DNA from 4 places in the Mesorhizobium sp. B2-9-1 genome. Region 3 is predicted to be linked to each of the others. Evidence: predicted binding sites of a transcription regulator. Region 3 holds the regulator's gene; each other region holds the start of a gene.
The links. Region 3 encodes PhoB, which activates phosphate uptake and scavenging genes when phosphate is short. Its sites were predicted from a motif close to TGTCATNNANCTGTCAT; they were not measured.
Positions count from the first base shown of each region.

Region 1: FJW05_RS23350 (LTA synthase family protein) is a predicted target of PhoB. The motif match lies at 1,309-1,325, and genes of this name have one in related genera.
Region 2: ppk2 (polyphosphate kinase 2) is a predicted target of PhoB. The motif match lies at 1,492-1,508, and genes of this name have one in related genera.
Region 4: FJW05_RS07020 (ceramide glucosyltransferase) is a predicted target of PhoB. The motif match lies at 849-865, and genes of this name have one in related genera.

Region 1 is NZ_VFTP01000018.1:48,132-51,381, reverse strand. Features, by position in the region: gene FJW05_RS23350 (LTA synthase family protein) at 1-1,260, opposite strand, end outside; gene fabD (ACP S-malonyltransferase) at 1,538-2,491, shown strand; gene fabG (3-oxoacyl-[acyl-carrier-protein] reductase) at 2,720-3,250, shown strand, end outside.
Region 2 is NZ_VFTP01000008.1:36,184-39,433, forward strand. Features, by position in the region: gene FJW05_RS16295 (dihydrofolate reductase family protein) at 1-305, shown strand, start outside; gene ppk2 (polyphosphate kinase 2) at 485-1,405, opposite strand; gene FJW05_RS16305 (aldo/keto reductase) at 1,659-2,702, shown strand; gene FJW05_RS16310 (glycosyl transferase family 90) at 2,708-3,250, opposite strand, start outside.
Region 3 is NZ_VFTP01000006.1:201,156-204,405, reverse strand. Features, by position in the region: gene pstB (phosphate ABC transporter ATP-binding protein PstB) at 1-740, shown strand, start outside; gene phoU (phosphate signaling complex protein PhoU) at 761-1,468, shown strand; gene phoB (phosphate regulon transcriptional regulator PhoB) at 1,485-2,174, shown strand; gene FJW05_RS14490 (ROK family protein) at 2,497-3,250, opposite strand, start outside.
Region 4 is NZ_VFTP01000002.1:588,987-592,236, forward strand. Features, by position in the region: gene FJW05_RS07010 (Hsp33 family molecular chaperone) at 1-149, shown strand, start outside; gene apaG (Co2+/Mg2+ efflux protein ApaG) at 352-744, opposite strand; gene FJW05_RS07020 (ceramide glucosyltransferase) at 1,089-2,234, shown strand; gene FJW05_RS07025 (O-succinylhomoserine sulfhydrylase) at 2,309-3,250, opposite strand, start outside.

The DNA.
Region 1 (3,250 bases), on a different contig from region 3:
ATCGTCGCTGGCGTCGGCCTCGCGGATGATCTCGTCGGTCATCGCCGCGTCGGAAGCCAGCGGCCCGCGCTTTTCCATCGGCGGCAGCGTCTCTTCGGAGCGAAAGTCGTTGAAGCCGAAATCGGCATAGACGGCGCCGCGGTTCCAGAACCAGTTGGTGCCGGGATGGATGGCGCGCGCCCGGTAGCCCTGGCTCTTCAGGAAGGTCGCCAGCGACGGGGTCGGGGTGCGCACATATTGCTGATAGGGGATCGAGCCGGCCGGCAGGAAGGCGTTGGAAAAGCCGGTCAGCGCCTCGAACTCGATATTGGCGGTCATGCCGCCGAACTCGGGCGAGAACATCGAGCCGGAGCGCAACGCCCTGACCGTCGGGATCGGGTCGGGCTTGATGGTGACGCCGGGCAGGTGCGTCGGATCCCAGAAGGATTCGCTCATCACCACCACGATATCCGGCTTCTCGTCCGGCACGGAAGCGGCGACGTCGGGGCGCTGGATCGCGGCCATCGTCTTCTCGGAATAGCCGGGCGGCGCCGCGACATGCGCCATCGGCACGTTCATCGCGAAGGCCAGCGCAAAGCCGTTGGAGGCGTAATTCTCCTTCTGGTCCCACATGATCGGGATGATCTGCAGCCGGTCGCGCGTCCACGAGAAGGTGGCGTAGTCCATGATCGAGACGAAGAAGGCGAGCAGCGGCACGGCAAGCGCCAGCCGCGCCAGGCGGCCCTTGCGGCTGAGGATCGGCACCCGCCGGCGCCAGGTCCGCCAGCCGTAGACGAGCAGCGTCAGACCGCCGACGATGCCGACCGCCAGCATGACGGCCGTCCACGGCCGCTCGCGCACCAGGAGCGGCATCAGCGCCACGATCTGGCGGGCGAACAGGAAATCCGTGGGATAGAGCGGGTCGCCGAGATAGCGCGATTTCTGGTGGCCGACAAAGGCCAGCGCCAGCGTCAGCGGCGCCACGATCATCAGGCTCTGGTGGCTGCGGCCGAGTATGGCGTCCAGTCCGAGCAGCACCAGGGCGAAGACGATGATGGTGGTCCAGCCGGGCTTGAAGGGCTGCATGAAGAAATCGACTGTGCCGAAGAAATCGCCGCGTACGATCAGCTCGATCGCGAAGACGAGCAGGGCTGAGGCAAGAAGCGTCGACAGCCCGTAGCGTACGGTCGGCCAGGCTCGTCCCGGCAAATAGCCGGTGGACGGATCGTCTTCCAAAAATTGCGGCGCGGGTTTGGCCGCGCCTTTCCTGATCCTTGCCACTTTGCTTCCCCGGCCCTTGTCACGCGTCTTCCACTCGCGTCACGCCACTGTCATCGAAATGTCACGCAAAGCTAGCGCCTGTGGCGGAAATAAGAAGAGCCAGCAAACTAAACGTGAGCGGTTTTCATCAGGTGTGATCGCCAAAAAGGCCTTTTGGAACAGGGGAGTCAGCCGGTTCTTGCGGCTGAAATGCGGGCCGAAGAGACGCCTGCGGGCTTGACTTGGCTGTCCGCCTTGCGCCAGAGGCAGACAAAACCAGCCTCTGGAGAGACCTCAAATGGCCGTCGCATTCACCTTTCCGGGACAGGGCAGCCAGGCCGTCGGCATGGGCAAGGACCTCGCCGATGCATTCCCCGAAGCGCGCCGCGTCTTCGAGGAAGTGGACGCAGCGCTCGGCGAAAAACTGTCGAAACTCATCTGGGAAGGACCGGAAGAGCGGCTGACGCTGACCGCCAATGCCCAGCCTGCGCTGATGGCGGTGTCGCTGGCGGCGATGCGCGCGCTCGAAGCGCGCGGCTTCTCTTTGAAGGACAAGGTGGCCTATGTCGCCGGCCATTCGCTTGGTGAATATTCCGCGCTTGCCGCCGCCGGCTTTGTTTCGGTCGGCGACGCGGCGCGGCTGCTTCGGACGCGCGGCAACGCCATGCAGGCGGCTGTGCCGGCCGGCGAGGGCGCCATGGCCGCGATCATCGGGCTGGAACAGGCCGACGTCGAGGCCGCTTGCGCCGAGGCAGCTCGCGAGGCCGGCAACGGCTCCGTCTGCCAGGTCGCCAACGACAATGGCGGCGGCCAGCTGGTGATCTCCGGCGCCAGGCCGGCGGTCGAGCAGGCGGCGAAGCTGTGCACCGAAAAAGGCGCCAAGCGAGCGCTGATGCTGCAGGTTTCCGCCCCCTTTCATTCGGCGCTGATGACGCCGGCCGCCGACATCATGCGCGAGGCGCTGGCCGGTGTCGCGAAATCCGTGCCGGTGGTTCCGATCGTCTCGAACGTCACCGTAACCCCGACCAGCGACCCCGATGAGATCGCCCGCCGCTTGGTCGAGCAGGTGATCGCCCGCGTGCGCTGGCGCGAGACGGTGGAGTGGTTTGGCGCCCACGGCGTCGCGAGCCTCTATGAAGTCGGCGCAGGCAAGGTGCTGTCGGGCCTGGCGCGCCGCATCAACCGCGACATCGCCACGTCCGCCGTCGGCACGGCGGCAGAGGTCGAGGCCGCGCTGGCGGCGCTTGGCTAGGACGACCGAACCTATCATAGGTGCGATATGGCCAGATCAAAGCCAAGGCGGAGCAAAGTCCAGCGCTCGCGAGACGAGGACTATCGCCTCGCAGCTGAGGTCGTGAAGCGCATCGGGCTTGGACAGGAAGATATCCTTAATTCCGAAGATTTCTGGCACGGTTTGGACGATTTAACGTATACGGAACGCGCATCGCCTGTGGCGCATTCGCAAAAATGAGGTTGGAAAATGTTCGAACTGACCGGCCGCAAGGCGCTCGTCACCGGCGCAACTGGGGGCATCGGCGAGGCGATCGCCAGGGTGCTGCACAGCCAGGGCGCGATCGTCGGCCTGCACGGCACCCGTGTGGAGAAGCTGGAAGCCTTGGCTGGCGAATTGGGCGACCGCGTAAAACTGTTTCCGGCGGACCTGACGAACCGCGACGCGGTCAAGGCGCTCGGCCAGAAAGCGGAGGCCGATCTCGAGGGCGTCGACATCCTGGTCAACAATGCCGGCATCACCAAGGACGGCCTGTTCGTGCGCATGTCGGACGCCGACTGGGATTCGGTGATCGAGGTCAACCTCACCGCCGTGTTCCGGCTGGCCCGCGAGCTGACCCACCCGATGATGCGCCGCCGCCATGGCCGCATCATCAACATCACCTCGGTGGTCGGCGTCACCGGCAATCCCGGCCAGACCAATTACTGCGCCTCCAAAGCAGGCATGATCGGCTTTTCCAAGTCGCTGGCGCAGGAGATCGCCACCCGCAACATCACCGTC
Region 2 (3,250 bases), on a different contig from region 3:
GCGCACCGATCGAGATGGAAGGCGGCACGACTTTTTACTTCGTTACTGACGGCATCCATTCGGCGCTCGAACAGGCGAAGGCAGCGGCCGGCGGCAAGGATGTGCGGGTCGGCGGCGGCGTCTCGACCGTTCGGCAGTATCTGCAGGAGAGCTTGATCGACGAGATGCATCTGGTCATCTCGCCTATCCTGCTCGGCTCAGGGGAGCATCTGTTCGCAGGGCTCGACATGCTGAAGCTGGGGTATCAGTGCACGGAACAGGTTGCGACCTCCGATGCGACGCATGTGATGATTGGGCGGGCGTAGGCCAGGCTTCTCCTTCTCCCCTTGTGGGAGAAGGTGGCCTCGCGAAGCGAGGTCGGATGAGAGGTGCTCCAGCTTGGCAACGAGCTGGAAATCGTCACCGCCTCATTTCTTCCAACACCCCTTCCGTCTCGGCGCTGCGCGCCGATCCACCTTCTCCCACAAGGGGAGAAGGAAGGCGCTCAATACTTCTCGGGCACGTAGAGTTCGCGCGGCAGGACCTGGCGTTCATATTGCGGGTTGAAGACGCGCTCCGGCAGCGTGATTTCCTCGTGCGGAACCTCCTCATAGGGCATCTGCTGCAACAGATGATCGACGCAGTTCAGCCGCGCCCGCTTCTTGTCGTTGCCCTCGACGATGAACCAGGGCGCTTCCGGAATGTTGGTGCGGGCGAAGGTCTCTTCCTTGGCCTTGGTGTACTGCTCCCAGCGCACGCGCGACTGCAGGTCCATGGGCGAGAGCTTCCACTGCTTCATCGGATCGTGGATGCGCATCAAGAAGCGCATCTGCTGCTCCTCGTCGGTGATCGAGAACCAGTATTTTACCAGGGTGATTCCGGAACGGACCAGCATGCGCTCGAATTCGGGCACGTCGCGGAAGAACTCCTCGACCTGGTCCCCATTGGCGAAGCCCATTACCCGCTCGACGCCGGAGCGGTTATACCAGGAGCGGTCAAACAGCACGATCTCGCCGCCCGCGGGCAGATGCGGCACGTAGCGCTGGAAATACCATTGCGACTTCTCGCGCTCGGTCGGCGCCGGCAACGCCACGACACGGGCGATGCGCGGATTGAGCCGCTGCGTGATGCGCTTGATGACGCCGCCTTTGCCGGCGGAATCGCGGCCTTCGAAGACCACCACCAGCTTCTTCTTGTGGTAGGCGACCCAGGACTGCAGCTTGATCAGCTCCGACTGCAGCCTGAGCAGCTCGCGAAAATAGGTCATGCGCTCGATGGAGGGCGGATGCGACTTCTTGTAGATCTTGGCGATCTCGAGCGAGAGCGCCGGCTCGGACAGCTCCAGCTCATAGTCCTCGTCGAGCGTATCCTCGAGCTCGGCCTCCAGCCAGTCCTTGGCCCCGGAATTCGGTTTCAGTTCATTCATCGCGCTGCTCCGTCTGCCTGTCAGCCATCACCGCTTCGGAAGCCCCGGCCGGACACTCCGTAAGCCGACTGAGATACAGAGGCGCAATGACGGTTTTATTGCAATCGCCCGGCAGTTGCATCGATATGGAAGATATGTGATCGACCGCGTATCGATAGCGGGGCGACAAGCGGCGGGAATTGTCCTACAAATCCCTCGCCTCTTTTCCGGCGCTCGCCACGGCGCTTCTTCAAAACAAATTGCGAGGACCGACATGGAATACCGCACGCTCGGCCGATCCGGCTTGAAAGTCTCGACATTGACGCTTGGCACCATGACCTTCGGCGGCACCGGTCCGTTCGCCGCCGTCGGCAATTCGGATCTTTCGGAAGCCAAACGCATAATCGACACCTGCATCGATGCCGGCATCAACCTCATCGACACCGCAAACGTCTATTCCAACGGATTGTCGGAAGAGATCATCGGCGAGGCGCTTGGCGGTAAGCGCAAGAACGATGTGCTGATCGCCTCGAAGGCGCGCATGCGTATCGGCACCGGCCCCAATGACGAAGGCCTGTCGCGCCATCATCTGATCCGCGAGTGCGAAAAGAGCCTGAAGCGGCTCAGGACCGACGTCATCGACGTCTATTTCGTCCACCAATGGGATGGGCTCACCCCGGTCGAGGAAACGATCGCGGCGCTCGACACCTTGGTCAATCAGGGCAAGATCCGCTATATCGGCTGCTCCAACTGGTCGGGCTGGCAGGTGATGAAGGCTCTTGCCGTCAGCGACAGCCGCCATCAGGCCCGTTTCATCACTCAGCAGATCCACTACACGCTGGAAGCGCGCGAGGCCGAATATGAATTGCTGCCGATCTCGCTCGACCAGGGCCTCGGCGTGCTCGTCTGGAGCCCGCTGGCCGGCGGGCTGCTCTCCGGCAAATACCATCGCGACAGCCCGACTGCGCGCCAGATCGGCGGCTGGACGGAACCGCCGATCCGCGATGAGGATCGCCTGTGGCGCATTGTCGACGTGCTCAACTTCATCGGCAAGGCACGCGGCGTTTCGGGCGCGCAGGTGGCGCTTGCCTGGCTGCTCGGCCGACCGGCCGTAAGCTCGCTGGTGATTGGCGCGCGCAACGAGGCGCAGCTCAAGGACAACCTCGCCGCGGCAAGCCTGTCGCTCACCGAGGACGAACGGCAGCGTCTCAACGTCGTCAGCCGGCCGCCGGTGCTTTATCCTTACTGGCACCAGCAGTTCACCGCCAGGGATCGTTTCGGGCCGGCCGATCGGGTGCTTGACCGCTCCCAAGCTTAAAGCATTCAGCCAGCGATAAAGCGCCAGACTTCCGCGTCGGGCTTTATCTGTCCGCTCAGCACGAAATATTTATAGAGGACGAGCAGCGAAATCGCCTGCTCGTCCTGCTCATTGCCGAATTTGCGGCAATGGGCGTTGGCGGCGGCGGTTATGCGTCCCGCCTCGTCGGGATGTTTTTCGAAATAGGCCACTTTGTCGACTAGGTCGGAGAAATCCGACTGCAGCGGCACGTAATGGACGTTGGGCTCGACCTGGGCTTCGGCGAACCAGGTTTCGTAGGTCGGTTCCGGCATGAGGCAGAGTGAATTGGAGCTCATGATCCATTTCAGGTTCGTCGCGACATCATTGCCTTCGAGCGAGACGATGTAGCGATACTGTCGCTGCTGCTCGATGTTCAGGAATGGCTTGCGGTATCCGTCCGGCGCATCGGCCCTGTGGGAACCCGCATCGCAAATCGGCAGGTCGGCGGCTTTTTCGACGAAGCGGGTGCGAATCGGATTGTTGAGATGACCGCGCCACACCACCATCGGACGCTTGGCGGCGAAAGA
Region 3 (3,250 bases):
AGGTCAAGAACCTTAATTTCTACTATGGCCAGTCGAAGGCGCTGAAGGACATCAACCTGTCCCTGCCCGAGCGCAGCGTGACCGCCTTCATCGGCCCGTCGGGCTGCGGGAAGTCGACGCTGCTGCGCGTGCTCAACCGCATCTACGAGCTCTATCCGAAGCAGAGCGCCGAGGGCCAGGTGCTGCTCGACGGCAAGAACATCCTCGACCGTTCGCAGGACCTCAACCTGCTCAGGACCAAGATCGGCATGGTGTTCCAGAAGCCGACGCCGTTCCCGATGTCGATCTACGAGAACATCGCTTTCGGCGTCAGGCTCTATGAGAAGATCAGCAAGGCCGAGATGGACGGCCGCGTCGAGCAGGCGCTGAAGCGCGCCGCACTCTGGAACGAGGTCAAGGACAAGCTCAACGCCAGCGGCCTCAGCCTCTCGGGCGGCCAGCAGCAGCGCCTGTGCATCGCCCGTACCGTGGCGGTGAAGCCGGAGGTCATCCTGCTCGACGAGCCGGCCTCGGCGCTCGATCCGCTGTCGACCGCCAAGATCGAGGAATTGATCGACGAGTTGCAGGCCGACTACACGATCGTCATCGTCACCCACAACATGCAGCAGGCGGCGCGCGTGTCGCGGCAGACGGCGTTCATGTATCTGGGCGAGCTGGTGGAGTTCGACCGGACCGAGAAGATCTTCACCTCGCCCCGCGAAAAGCGCACGCAGGACTACATCACCGGCCGCTTCGGCTGAGCTCATACGAGGACATCATCATGGCCGAACATACCGTCGCTTCTTTCGACGAGGATCTGAGACAGATCAGCCGGCTCATAAACGACATGGGCGATCTCGCCAGCTCGATGGTCGGCGCTTCGACCAGAGCCCTGCTCGAGACCGACAATGCCATGGCGCAGCGCGTCGTTTCCGACGATGCCATCATGGACGCGCGCCAGCGCGAGCTCGACGACCGCGCCATCACGCTGATCGCCAAGCGCCAGCCGATGGCCGATGATCTGCGCAACGTGGTCGGCTCGATCCGCATGGCGGGCGACCTCGAACGCATCGGCGATCTCGCCAAGAACATCGCCAAGCGCGTCGGTTCGGTCGGCGTCAGCGCCGCGCCGCGCGATCTCACGCATTCGATCGATTCCATGGCGCAGCTGGTACTGATCCAGGTCCAGGCTGTGATCCAGGAATATACGGTGGGCGACGCCACGGCGCTGGCCAAGCTTCGCAACGACGACGAGCGCATCGACGTCAAATACACATCCGTCTTCCGCGAGCTCCTGACCTACATGATGGAAGACCCGCGCAACATCACCGCTTGCACGCATCTTCTGTTCTGCGCCAAGAATCTCGAGCGCATCGGCGACCATGTGACCAACATCGCCGAGAACGCCTATTATGTGCTGACCGGCACGCAATTGCCCGCGAATCGTCCCAAGCAGGACGAGACGACAATGTCGGCGCCGGCGGCCTGACGAAGGGTATCTGCCAATGATCGCGCCACGCATCATGGTGGTGGAGGACGAGGAGCCGCTTGGGGTGCTGCTCCGCTACAATCTCGAATCCGAGGGTTACCAGGTCGAAGTGGTGACCCGCGGCGACGAGGCCGAAATCCGCCTTCAGGAAAACGTTCCCGATCTGCTCGTGCTCGACTGGATGGTGCCGGCAGTTTCCGGCATCGAGCTCTGCCGGCGCCTCAGGATGCGGCCCGAGACCGAGCGGCTGCCGATCATCATGCTGACCGCGCGGGGCGAAGAAAGCGACCGTGTTCGCGGCCTCTCGACCGGCGCCGACGACTATCTGGTCAAGCCGTTCTCGACGCCGGAGTTCATGGCGCGCGTCAAGGCGCTGCTGCGCCGCGCCAAGCCGGAGGTGCTGTCCAGCGTGCTCAAGGTCGGCGACATCGTGCTCGACCGCGAATCGCATCGCGTCTACCGCAAGAAGAGCGAGATCAGGCTCGGCCCGACCGAGTTCCGCCTGCTCGAATTCATGATGCGCCACCCCGGCCGGGTTTTCTCGCGTAGCCAGCTGCTCGACAATGTCTGGGGCGAGACGATCTATATCGACGAGCGCACCGTCGACGTCCATGTCGGCCGCCTGCGCAAGGCCGTCAACAACGGCCGCATGCCGGATGTCATCCGCACCATCCGCGGCGCGGGTTACGCGATCAGGGAAGATTAGGCCCAGGGCGCCGCAGTCCTGACGGGCCATGCACTTCCAGCATCCACGCTGGTGAGTAGCCGAGACGCTTGTGCCTCGTCATCCACGGGCGGAGCAAGGAGCGAAGCGACGCAGCGCAGACCCGAGGATCCATTCCGTGACGTCGACGCGCCGCGGCGGTCCAGAATTTTGCACCGCTGCGCTCGACGCGTGAGGTAACGGCATGGATTCCAGGGTCTCCGCGACGGAGCTTCGCTCCTGCTCCGCCCTGGAATGACGAAGCTGTGGGGCCTTCGCTAATTTCAAGCGTCTGCTGCTGTCCCCGGACCTCTTCAAGGCTGCCTCAGGCCACGTTCTTGCCTGCGGCACCCGCTCTCGCCTGGCCTCCCGGCGCGAAAATTTCCTGGTCGACGAAAGTCAGCGCGCGCATGGCGCAGCCTTCGCGGATCAGCGGCAACTCGTTCGGCTCGGTGTCGAAGGAGATCGATTCCGAGTGCTGGCCGCCGGCGGTCTGGGCGATCGCCTCGCGCAGCGCCGGCTCGATCAGGTCGAAGGCGGCCGCGCTGACGCCGACCATGGCGACGGGCGCCGGATCGATGAGGGCGAACAGGCTGCCGAGACCGAAACCAAGCGCTTCGCCGGCCCGGCGATAAGCCTCCCGTTCGGGGCCGTCCCTCTCGCGCGCCTTCGCGGCAAGGGCCCGCATGTCGGCGTCGCCGACGTCGACCGGCTCGGCGTCCTCGCTCATTTTCATGGCGCTGCGCCAGATCGCATAGTTGCCGGCATAGGCCTCGACGCAGCCGCGGCGGCCGCAGCGGCAAAGCGCCCCGCCCGGGCGGTGAATCATGTGGCCGAACTCGCCGCCGGAGGAATGCGTGCCAGTGAACAGCGCACCCTTGAGCACGAGACCCATGCCGATGCCGTGCGACAACAGGATGGCGATGAAGTCGTCGCGATAGCGCTCCGGGTCGCGCCATTGCAGCGCCACCGCCATCATGTTGCAGTCGTTCTCCATGGTGGTGGAGATGCCGAATTCCTTCTCGAGGATGTCGGCGAAAGGAATGTCTGTCAGCGGCGTTATCGGCGACCAGAGCATG
Region 4 (3,250 bases), on a different contig from region 3:
CCTGCTCGCGCGACAAGATCCGCGGCATTCTCGAAGGCTTTTCGGCTGAGGAGATCAAGGAATCGACCGAAGAGGGCGGCATCCATGTCGCCTGCGAGTTCTGCTCGACCCAATACGACTTCGACCCGGCCGAATTCGCGAAGGAGTGACGCCCTGTTCCTTCTCCCCGTTCCACGGGAGAAGGTGCCCGAAGGGCGGATGAGGGGCGGCGCCAACGTTGGCGATCATAGCGACACGCTGGCGACGCGGTCGTCCGCCTCAAGGAAAATCTCAGAAGCCCGGCGCTGCCCCTCATTGCCCTGCCGGGCATTTCTCCCCGTAAAACGGGGAGAAAGAGGCTGTCGCCGACGCCTAATTCACCGTGCGCCTTGTCCCCGGCATATCGAGCGAGAAAGCCGGAATGGCGATATCGAACGTCTCGCCGCGGCCGTTGCGCATCGTGTAGTGGCCGACCATGATGCCTGATGGCGTCGAGAGCGGGCAGCCCGAGGTGTACTGGTAGCTGTCGCCGGGATTGAGTTCCGGCTGGTCGCCGACCACGCCGGCGCCGCGCACCTCCTCGACCCGGCCCTGGCCGTCGGTGATATGCCAGTAGCGCGACACAAGCTGCACGAACTCGTCGGAGCGGTTGTCGATCGTCACCTGATAGCCCCAGACATAGCGGTTCTCGGACGGATCGGAGCGGTCCTCCAGATAGAAGGGCCTGACCAGCACTTCGATGTTGCGCGTAACTGCGCGATACATGGGCCACTCCGGTTGCCGCCGCGGAAAATATGCCACGCTCCGCTCTTGATAGAGGCAGCGCCGACCATCCTGCCAGCCTTGTAAGCGCAGGTGCCGAAAAACAATGTCATTTAAGTGACACATGACAATGTTGGTGTGCACAAACCGCGCCGGGCGACTCGGACGCTCTGTAACAGTTGAAACGGTCGCGTGCGGCCTAAAGCAATTCCAGGAAAAGCGCGAGCGGTTAGGCTCGGCGCCTTCGCCGTAGCCTTCCGTCAGGAATCGCGTGAAAACAAGGAGATGGAGTGGGTCGCCGTTTGCGTGAAACGGTGAAACTCTCTATCGGGAGTGACCAGATCTCGATGGAACTGACTATCGCAGCCGGCCTGGCTTCGTCAGCGCTTCTTTCCTTCAATCTCGCCAGCATCCTGCTCGCCTCGTCGCGGCTGAAGCGGCGGCATGTCATCGCGCCGCTCCCCAGCGCGCGGCCGCAGGTCTCCATCATCGTGCCGTCGCGTGGCGTCGAGCCGTTCACGCCGGAGACCTTGCAGCGCGCCTTCTCGCTCGATTGGCCGCGCTACGAGCTGATCTTCTGCGTCGCGCATGCCGAAGACCCGGTGGTCAAACTGATCGATGCGGCGATCGCGCGCCACCCCAAAATTCCTGCGCGGCTGCTGATCGGCGACGATCGCGTCAGCGCCAATCCCAAGCTCAACAACTGCGTCAAGGGCTGGCAGGCGGCGCGACACGATTGGGTGATCCTCGCCGATTCCAACGTGCTGATGCCGAGAGACTATGTCCAGCACCTGATGGCGGCATGGCGGCCGGATACCGGCCTCGTCTGCTCGACGCCGATCGGCTCGCGGCCAGACGGGTTTTGGGCCGAAGTCGAATGCGCCTTCCTCAACACGCTGCAGGCGCGCTGGCAGTATGCCGGCGAGGCGCTTGGCCTTGGCTTCGCCCAGGGCAAGAGCATGCTGTGGAACAAGCCGATGCTCGACGCCAATGGCGGCATCCAGGCCTTGGCCGCCGAGATCGCCGAGGACGCGGCGGCCACCAAGCTGGTCAACGGCCTGGGGCTCAACGTCAACCTCGTCGCCTCGCCATTCGAGCAGCCGCTTGGACTGCGCAGCTTCGCCGAGATCTGGTCGCGCCAAGCGCGCTGGGCGCGGCTGCGCCGGGTGACCTTTCCGCTGTTCTTCGCGCCGGAGATCCTGACTGGCGCTGCGGTGCCGCTGCTGCTGGCGCTGATCGCCGCGGCAAGCGCCGGCGTCAGCCTGCCTACGACGGCCTTTGGCGTGCTGGCGATCGCCTACCTGCCGGAATGGCTGCTGGCCTTTGCGAAGGGCTGGTACCTGTCGCCGCGCAGCGTCACCGCGATGATCGTGCGCGATGCCCTGCTGCCCGCCATCTGGGCGCGCGCCTGGTTCGGCGGTGCCGTCGAATGGCGCGGCAATGCCATGACCATCCGCACCAAGGCGATGACCGAGCTGGAGGAGCTCGCCTAGAGCAATTCCAGGAAAAGTGTGAAACGGTTTTCCGTCCGGAATTGCGGCTCTGGAAGGCTCCGGCCGCGGCGTTCTCAGCCTTCTATTTTTGCTGCCTTCAGCGCCTGTTCGACATCTTCCAGCAGATCGTCGGTGTCTTCCAGACCAACCGAAAGCCTCAGCGTGCCTGGCCCGATGCCGAGCTCGGCGCGGGCCTCGTCGCTCAGGTTCTTGTGCGTCGTCGTCGCCGGATGGGTGACCAGGCTCTTGGCGTCACCGAGATTGTTCGAGATCAGCACGATGTCGAGCGCGTTCTGGAAGGCAAAGGCCGCCTGCTTGCCGCCCTTGACGTCGAGGCAGATCAGCGTCGAGCCTCCCGACATCTGCTTCCTGACGATATCCGCTTGCGGATGATCGGCGCGGCCCGGATAGATGACACGGGCGATCTCCGGTCGGCCGGCAAGGAAATCCGCGATCTTGCCGGCGCTCTCGGTCTGCTGACGCACGCGCAGCGGCAGCGTCTCCAGGCCTTTGAGCAGCGTCCAGGCGTTGAAGGGCGACAGGCTGGGACCGGTGTGGCGGAAATAATCGTGCAGGTTCTCGTCGATCCACTTCTTGTCCGACAGGATGACGCCGCCGAGGCAGCGGCCCTGGCCGTCTATGTGCTTGGTCGCCGAATAGACGACGATATGGGCGCCGAGCTGCAGCGGCTTCTGCTGCAGCGGCGTGGCGAAGACATTGTCGACGATCAGCCTGGCGCCGATCGAATTGGCGAGCCTGGCGACGGCGGCGATATCGACCACCTCCAGCGTCGGGTTGGTCGGGCTTTCCAGGAAGAACAGCTTGGTGTTCGGCCTTGTCGCCTTTTCCCAATTGGCGATGTCGGTGCCGTCGACCAGCGTCGCCTCGATGCCGTAGCGCGGCGCCAGCGTCTCGACCACCCAGCGACAGGAGCCGAACAGGGCGCGCGCCGCGACGATATGATCTCCGGCCTTGGCGCTGCAGAGCAGCGCGGCGGTTACCGCGGCCATGCCGGA